2 regions of the Paenibacillus filicis genome follow, and region 1 is predicted to be linked to the other one. Evidence: riboswitches for the same ligand, from Rfam matches in the RefSeq annotation. Region 1 holds a riboswitch; the other holds the start of a gene.
What was found. Region 1 has a riboswitch for cobalamin ahead of WMW72_RS16650 (energy-coupling factor ABC transporter permease). Riboswitches for the same ligand answer to the same signal wherever they lie in the genome.
Positions count from the first base shown of each region.

Region 2: linked by a shared signal. The riboswitch ahead of WMW72_RS03765 (ABC transporter substrate-binding protein) and the one ahead of WMW72_RS16650 (energy-coupling factor ABC transporter permease) in region 1 are both predicted to bind cobalamin.

Region 1 is NZ_JBBPCC010000010.1:137,463-141,006, reverse strand. It holds gene WMW72_RS16660 (ABC transporter permease) at 1-20, opposite strand, end outside; gene WMW72_RS16655 (ABC transporter substrate-binding protein) at 8-1,624, opposite strand; cobalamin riboswitch at 1,725-1,918, shown strand; gene WMW72_RS16650 (energy-coupling factor ABC transporter permease) at 2,144-2,911, shown strand; gene WMW72_RS16645 (energy-coupling factor ABC transporter substrate-binding protein) at 2,908-3,261, shown strand; gene cbiQ (cobalt ECF transporter T component CbiQ) at 3,258-3,544, shown strand, end outside.
Region 2 is NZ_JBBPCC010000001.1:823,673-827,216, reverse strand. It holds gene WMW72_RS03775 (aspartyl-phosphate phosphatase Spo0E family protein) at 53-319, shown strand; gene WMW72_RS03770 (type 2 periplasmic-binding domain-containing protein) at 401-1,036, shown strand; cobalamin riboswitch at 1,067-1,282, shown strand; gene WMW72_RS03765 (ABC transporter substrate-binding protein) at 1,461-2,486, shown strand; gene WMW72_RS03760 (FecCD family ABC transporter permease) at 2,487-3,530, shown strand.

The sequences.
Region 1 (3,544 bases):
TGTCCGTTTACTTGGTCCATCGCCATTCCTCAATATTGCTCGTCACCGGCCAGCCGTGGCCGTGCGGATGAATCATCTGCTTGCCGATATCCAGGCCGTCTTTGACGAGATACAGATGGTTGATATTCACCAGCCATGCCCATGCTGCGTCTCCCTTGGCGCTTAGACCCGTCTTTCCGTCCCACTGCGCCTTCTTCCAGAACTCCAACGCATCCTTTTCATTAGTCGCGCGCAGTGCCTTATTCATATAATCTTCTACTGTATCGTTGCTATAGTAGCCTGGATTGTAGTATTCCACGCCTTGATACTTGGCGCTGTAGACATTGTACATTTCCAGCGGGTCATGGCTGCCCCAGCCGAGCATAACCGGATTGGCATGCATCAGCTTCTCCAGCTCATCCCAGCTCTTTCCTTCGGCCTTCACCTGAATACCGAGCGGCTTCAGCATATCCGCCGCTGCGATGGACAGCGATTGACGGGTCACGTCGCTTGCCGGGTACAACAGGTTGAACTGCGCTTTCAGCCCGCCCTTCTCCCGGATACCGTCGCCATCCGTATCCTTCCAGCCGTCCTCCTCGAGCAGCTTCTTGGCGCCTTCCATGTCCGCATCCTTGATCACGGATTCCGGATTGAACCAAGGCAGTCCGTCGTTGACCGTGTAAGCTGGCGTCCCCTGCCCTTCCAGCACACCCTGTACAATCGCTTTGCGGTCCAGCGCGATATTGATCGCCTTGCGGATGGACAGCTCAGCCGTTACATCATTGCCGACCGGGTAGCCCTCTTTCGTCTTTCCTCCGGCTTTCACATAAGGAAACATGATGCCCCGGTTATCGACCGAGTGAGCCGTTTCGATGCGCATCCCGGCTACGGGCTGCTTGCTGAAGGCTGCCGGTATGTAGGAAATATCCACCTTGCCCGCCTTGGCTGTCGCATAAGCTGCATCCTCGTTCAGGAACAGGAATGTCAGCTTCTTAAATACGGGCTTGCTTCCATAATACTCAGGATTCGCTTCCACGATAGCCTGCTGACCTTTGTCCCACTGGACCAGCTTGTACGGGCCGGACCCGATCGGCTTGGATGCATAATCCTTGCCGTGAGCATGCTTCGGCACAATCCCAGTGGCAACCAACGTCTGAACAAAGGTGGATTGCGGCTCCTTCAAATTAAACTTGATCGTATACTCGTCCGGAGTTTCCATGGACTTGAGATTGCTCAGATCGATAGCCGAGCCGCTTCTGGCTGCGGTATCGAATGTATATTGCACGTCGGCCGACGTGACATTTTTCCCGTCGGAGAATTTGGCGTCCTTGCGCAGCTTCACCGTCCACGCCGTGCCATCGGCATTCAACTCGTAGCCTGTTGCCAGATCATAGACGACCTTCATATCATGGTCTCGCTTTAGCAAGGTGCTCTGGAAAAGCGGCGAGCCATAACGACCCCAGCCCGTCGTCGGATCGAAGCCCGCATCCGGTTCTCCCCCTACGGCGAGAATTAGCTCGTCCTTCGGAGCGCCGGATGCGCTCGAAGCCTCCGAAGCCTTCTCTGGCGTCTTGGAGGTACACCCCGCAAGGCCAATCACCAGGATCAAACTGAGTAAAACCCAAACCCGAAATCTCGCTTTCACTCGTTCCCACTCCCTTTTTCTATATCCGTAGCATGAATCAACCAAATAGTAACACAATCGATAGACAAAGTCACTAGACTGTGTTATGTTTCATGTAAATTAGCTTCACACAGAGTCAGGTGCCTTTGCGAGCAGCAAAGGGTAACAGGGAATCGGGTGTAAACCCCGAGCGGTCCCGCCACTGTAACCGGAAAGTTTTCTTCCTCTCATGTCACTCGGATCCGTGTCCGGGGAAGACGGCGAGAAAGCGCTTGATCCGGAAGCCAGGAGACCTACCTCACTCTGCGCACCCGGTAACCTTCGCGGAAAGGAGAGGTGTACGAGCCCACGAGTTGACGATCAGGCAGCAACGGATCGTTATTTGGCGTGTATGTCGTACCTACGGCCAATCCAAGACGGATTTGGCTTATTTGTCGTTTAGTTTAATGCGTGCATTCAGTTCATCAAAGCCTGCTAGATGAAGCATGACCGTAAGATTCAAGATTCCAAGAAAGCGATTATGAGACGGAGGATGTATTCATGAAATCGAAGAAGCTGGCCGGTACGGCGCTTCTCATCGCAGGCTTTGTCCTGTATTTTCTGGTCAACGAGCCCCAAAGCGCTCAAGCGATGCATATTATGGAAGGGTTCCTTCCGCTGGGCTGGGCGATTTTCTGGTGGGTGGCCTTTATTCCCTTCTTCATCCTCGGCTTGCGCGCGCTGAAACGGATCACGAAAGAAACCCCGGAGCTGAAGCTGATGATTGGACTCGCCGGCGCGTTCACCTTCGTCCTATCGGCGCTCAAGATTCCGTCGGTCACGGGCAGCAGCTCGCACCCGACAGGAACCGGCCTCGGCTCGGTCATGTTCGGTCCGCTGCCTATGAGCGTGCTCGGCTCGATCGTCCTGCTGTTCCAGGCCGTGCTGCTCGCCCATGGCGGCTTGACAACGCTCGGCGCCAACGCCTTCTCGATGGCTGTCGCCGGCCCGTTCGTCGGCTACGCGGTCTACCGCTGGCTGATGGCATCGACCGGCAAGCAGAAGCTCGCCATCTTCTCAGCAGCCGCTCTGGCTGATCTGAGCACCTATGTGATGACCTCGCTGCAATTGTCGCTAGCCTTCCCGGCCGAGAGCGGCGGCATTCTTGCTTCATTCGCCAAGTTCGGCGGCATCTTCGCCATTACGCAGGTTCCGCTTGCTATCAGTGAGGGATTGCTGACCGTCCTGATCTGGAATTGGCTGCAGGCGCACAGCACCGAAGAACTGTCCCTGCTGCAGCGTGTCATGAAAGGAGGCCGTTCCCAATGAAGCGAAGCACCCAAAACCTGTTGATTCTGGTCGCTGTCGTGCTGCTTGCCGTGCTGCCTCTACTCTTCGTCAACGGCGAATTCGGCGGAGCCGACGGCGCTGCCGAGGAAATGATCGGCACGCTGGCCCCTGCTTATGAGCCGTGGTTCTCCCCATGGTTCGAGCCTCCGGCTGAGACGGAGAGCATGCTGTTTGCCCTGCAGGCGGCGATCGGCGCAGGCATCATCGGCTATGTCATCGGCCTGCTGAGGGGCAAGTCCACCAAGGCCGAGAAGTCTGCAAGCTCCCGAACAGCCTCCTCCGGCAAGCCCGCCGGGCGGCGCTCGGATTCCGCTGCCGACCCGTCATGATCCGGCGGATCGACGCTTATGCGTATAACAATGGGCTGCGTGCCGTCTCTCCCTTGTGGAAGGCCGGCTTCGCAGCCGTTCTTTTTGTCCTGTCTTATCTGGCGCATCCGCTCGTGCAGGCAGCTGTCTTCGTCTGGATGTTCGTCTGGATCGTCGGCCATGCCCGCATCCCGTTTCGCTTCTATGCCGCCCTGCTCGCCGTCGCGTTGCTGTTCTACGCCGCCAGCCTGCCGGCGCTCGTGCTGGAGCTGGATTCGACGGGGGGCCTGTACATCTCGGAGAC
Region 2 (3,544 bases), on a different contig from region 1:
TATGAAACTTTTATTTGTGGGTCTAAAGATCGGGAACAGGGAGGGATGAACAATGGCTTTTCCGGAATATCGGCTTCGGCAACACCTTCAAGTCGGATGGATTCATGAAAACGACCACAAGGCCAAGTGGATTTTTGGGAAACGAAAAGCAACCTCGGCATCTGCGTCTTTAGAAGATGAAATTTATCGTTTGCGTCAAGAGCTTGAGGCGCTTGTAGAGAGCGGCAGCAGCTTGACCTCCCCCCGCGTTGTTGAAATCAGTATGGAGCTGGATATTAAAATTAACGAATATATGCGTAACCACCGAAGAGGCCGCTGAGAAGCGGCTTCTTTTGTTGCACCGCAACTGGTATTGGCGTCTATGCAGAGGGCAAATAATTTTGATACAAACGATTCCGGTATGGTAAGATATGACGATGAGACGGCTAGGCAGATTGCCTGGGAAGCTGACGAACATATCGGATGGAGGGAACTGGTCTTGAGGAAAGGAAGCTGGCTGCTCTGTGCTTTACTGGTTCTGATTCTGGCGGGTTGCGGAGGCGGACCGAAAGCGGATGTACCGATCTTCATGATGTCTAAAACCGGCATTCCAAGCGACGTAGCGGAGAAGCTGGAGGCCTCCCTGATCGGCAAGGTGGGGGAAGCTCCGACAGTATCGATATCGGCATCTCCGATGTTTTCGATGGACAAGATGATTGTAGAGATTGCAGCAGGGGGCAACGGGATTCTGGTCATCCCGGGAGAACAATTTCAGGGGATGAGCAAGCAGGGCGGTTTCGTGCCTCTCGATGATGTGGCGAATCCGGCCGATTTCCCGGATGGGGTGCTGGAGCTGCCGGTCGACGATAAGAGTAATAAGTCGGCAGACAAGTCGAATCCAAAGCTGGAGAAGCATCTGTACGGTATTCCGTTAGAGCATACCAAGTGGTTTACGGACCTGCAGTTTAACGGAAAAGATCTGTATGCGTTTATTCCCCAGAATGCCAAGGATATTGAGAAGGCCAAGCTGGTGATGAAGCAGATCGCGCAAAAATAGCAAATCAAGATGAAAGCCGTCCCGGCCTGTCCGGGATGGCCGACGGCACGGGTGCCCAGGGCTGATGCATCTGCCCGATGGGTTAAAAGGGAAGCCGGTGAAAACCCGGCGCGGTCCCGCCACTGTAACCGGACGATAAGCTTTCGAATGAAGCCACTGCTGGACGCCCAAAGGCGGCCATGGGAAGGCAGGAAGCGCCGTAAGGAGTCCGGAAGTCAGGAGACCTGCCCGCAGCCGGAACAGCTAGTTCCTTTCGAGGAAAAAGGGGCGGCAGCGACAAGGCGGCGATGGGACCTTACTGCGGAATCATTCATGCAGGCTGGCCACTAGGTACAAGTCTGTCCTCTGCTCCGGATCCAGATCCGACGGCAGAGGTTTTTTGCATCGTACATGTAAGCCCTATAGAGAAGGAGAGAACCATGACATGGATATCAAGTTAAAACGAAGGACAAGAAAGCTGTTGACTGTCGTTCTGAGTCTGGCACTGGCCGGGACACTGGCAGCCTGTGGAGCTAGCCCGGCTCCTCCACAAGCCCCTAATCAAGGCAAGCTCGTCGACCCTCCGAAGGCCGAAAGCGGAACGCAGCAGGGTGCTGCGCAAGCGAAGCGTACGACTTACCCGCTGAAGGTCAAGGATGCGACAGGCAAGGAATTCGTATTCGAGAAGGCACCAGAGCGGATCGCCTCGACCTCCCCTAGCGAAACGGAGATGTTATTCGCACTGGGGCTGGGAGATAAGGTAGTCGGAGTATCCGACTTCTGCGATTATCCGGCAGAGGCCAAGTCGAAGCCGAAGCTCGGCAGCATCACCAAGCCCAATGAAGAGGCACTGATCGGAGCAGGTGCCGATCTGACGCTGACCGGCGTGTCGATGAAGACGCAAACCGTGGAGAAGCTGCGCGAGCTGAAGATCAATCTGTTCCAGGTGCAGCCTAAGAAAATCGATGACGTGCTGACCAATCTGCTGCTGATGGGCGAAATTTTCGACCGCCAGGCCGAGGCTGAGAAGCTGGTCAATCAGATGAAGGCCGATCGTCAGAAGGTTACGGACGCGGTAAAAGGATTGAAGCCTGAGGAGAAGAAGAAAGTGCTGATCGAGTTCTCGCCCGGCTGGACCGTTGGTTCCGGAGAATTCTTGAGCGAGCTGATCGAGACAGCCGGGGGCATCAATGTGTATGCGTCCGAGAAGGGCTATGTTCAGCTGAGCGAAGAGAAGGTCATCGCGGAAAATCCGAAGGTGATCCTGTACCCGAATAACCTGATCGACGACAAGTCGAAGAAAACGCTCGATCAGCTCATCCGCGAGCGCAGCGGGTGGGAGAAGATCGATGCCGTGAAGGAAGGCAAGCTGGCGGGGATCGACAAGGATACGACCAGTCGTCCGGGACCGCGAATTACGGAAGGTCTGAAGGAAATCGCCAAGGGCATCTATCCGGAACTGGTGAAGTAAATGAAGCGTAAGCTCATGATGTGGGGCGGAGCGGCGATTCTGCTGCTCCTGCTGACCGTGACCGCAGCGTTGTCCGTCGGCTCGGTCCGGGTACCGTTCGTTCATGTCTGGAGTATTCTGCTGCATCACCTGCCGGGCATGGATGGACGCATAGACCCGTCATGGGCTGCCTCCTCAGAGCAGATCGTCTGGAAGGTACGGCTGCCGCGGATTGTGCTCGGCATGCTCGTGGGGGCGGCGCTGGGACTGGCTGGAGCGGCCTTCCAGGGCGTATTGCGCAATCCTCTGGCCGATCCCTATACGCTCGGGGTATCCTCGGGTGCGTCGGTAGGTGCTTCCTTTCTTATTTTATTCGGGCTGCAGTATGTGTTCGGCGAATGGAGCGTGCCTGCTGTTGCCTTTGGCACAGGGGCCTTATCTCTGATGCTGGTGCTTGTGCTAGCCCGGACGGACGGGAAGCTGAGGATTGAGACGGTCATTCTCTCTGGGGTTGTGCTTCAGGCGTTTCTATCCGCATTGGTATCGCTGATGGTCTCGATGTCCAAGCAGGTGATCAACGAGATCATCTTCTGGCTGATGGGCAGCCTGGCGCTGAGAGGCTGGTCCTACTCGCTGCTGCTGCTGCCTTATCTGGCGGTAGGGATGATCATTCTGCTCGGCTACGGCCGGGCCATGAATCTGTTCGCGCTGGGCGAGCGGCAGGCTGCTCATCTGGGCGTGCATGTGGAGCGGACCAAGCTGGTCGTGCTGATCGCTTCGACGCTGATTACGGCTGCAGCGGTGTCAGTAGCGGGCGTAGTCGGCTTCGTGGGGCTGCTCGTGCCGCACCTGATCCGTCTGCTGGTCGGACCGGATTACCGGTTATTGCTTCCTTTATCCGTCATTGGGGGTGCGATCTATGTGGTGCTTGCGGATACACTGGCACGGACCTTGCTCGCGCCTACGGAAATTCCGCTCGGTGTGGTGACCGCGTTCATGGGGGCTCCGTTCTTTGCGTATTTATTGAGGCGGCGTAAGAAGCTGGTTCGCGGACAAGGGGCTTAGGGGAGGAGCATGAA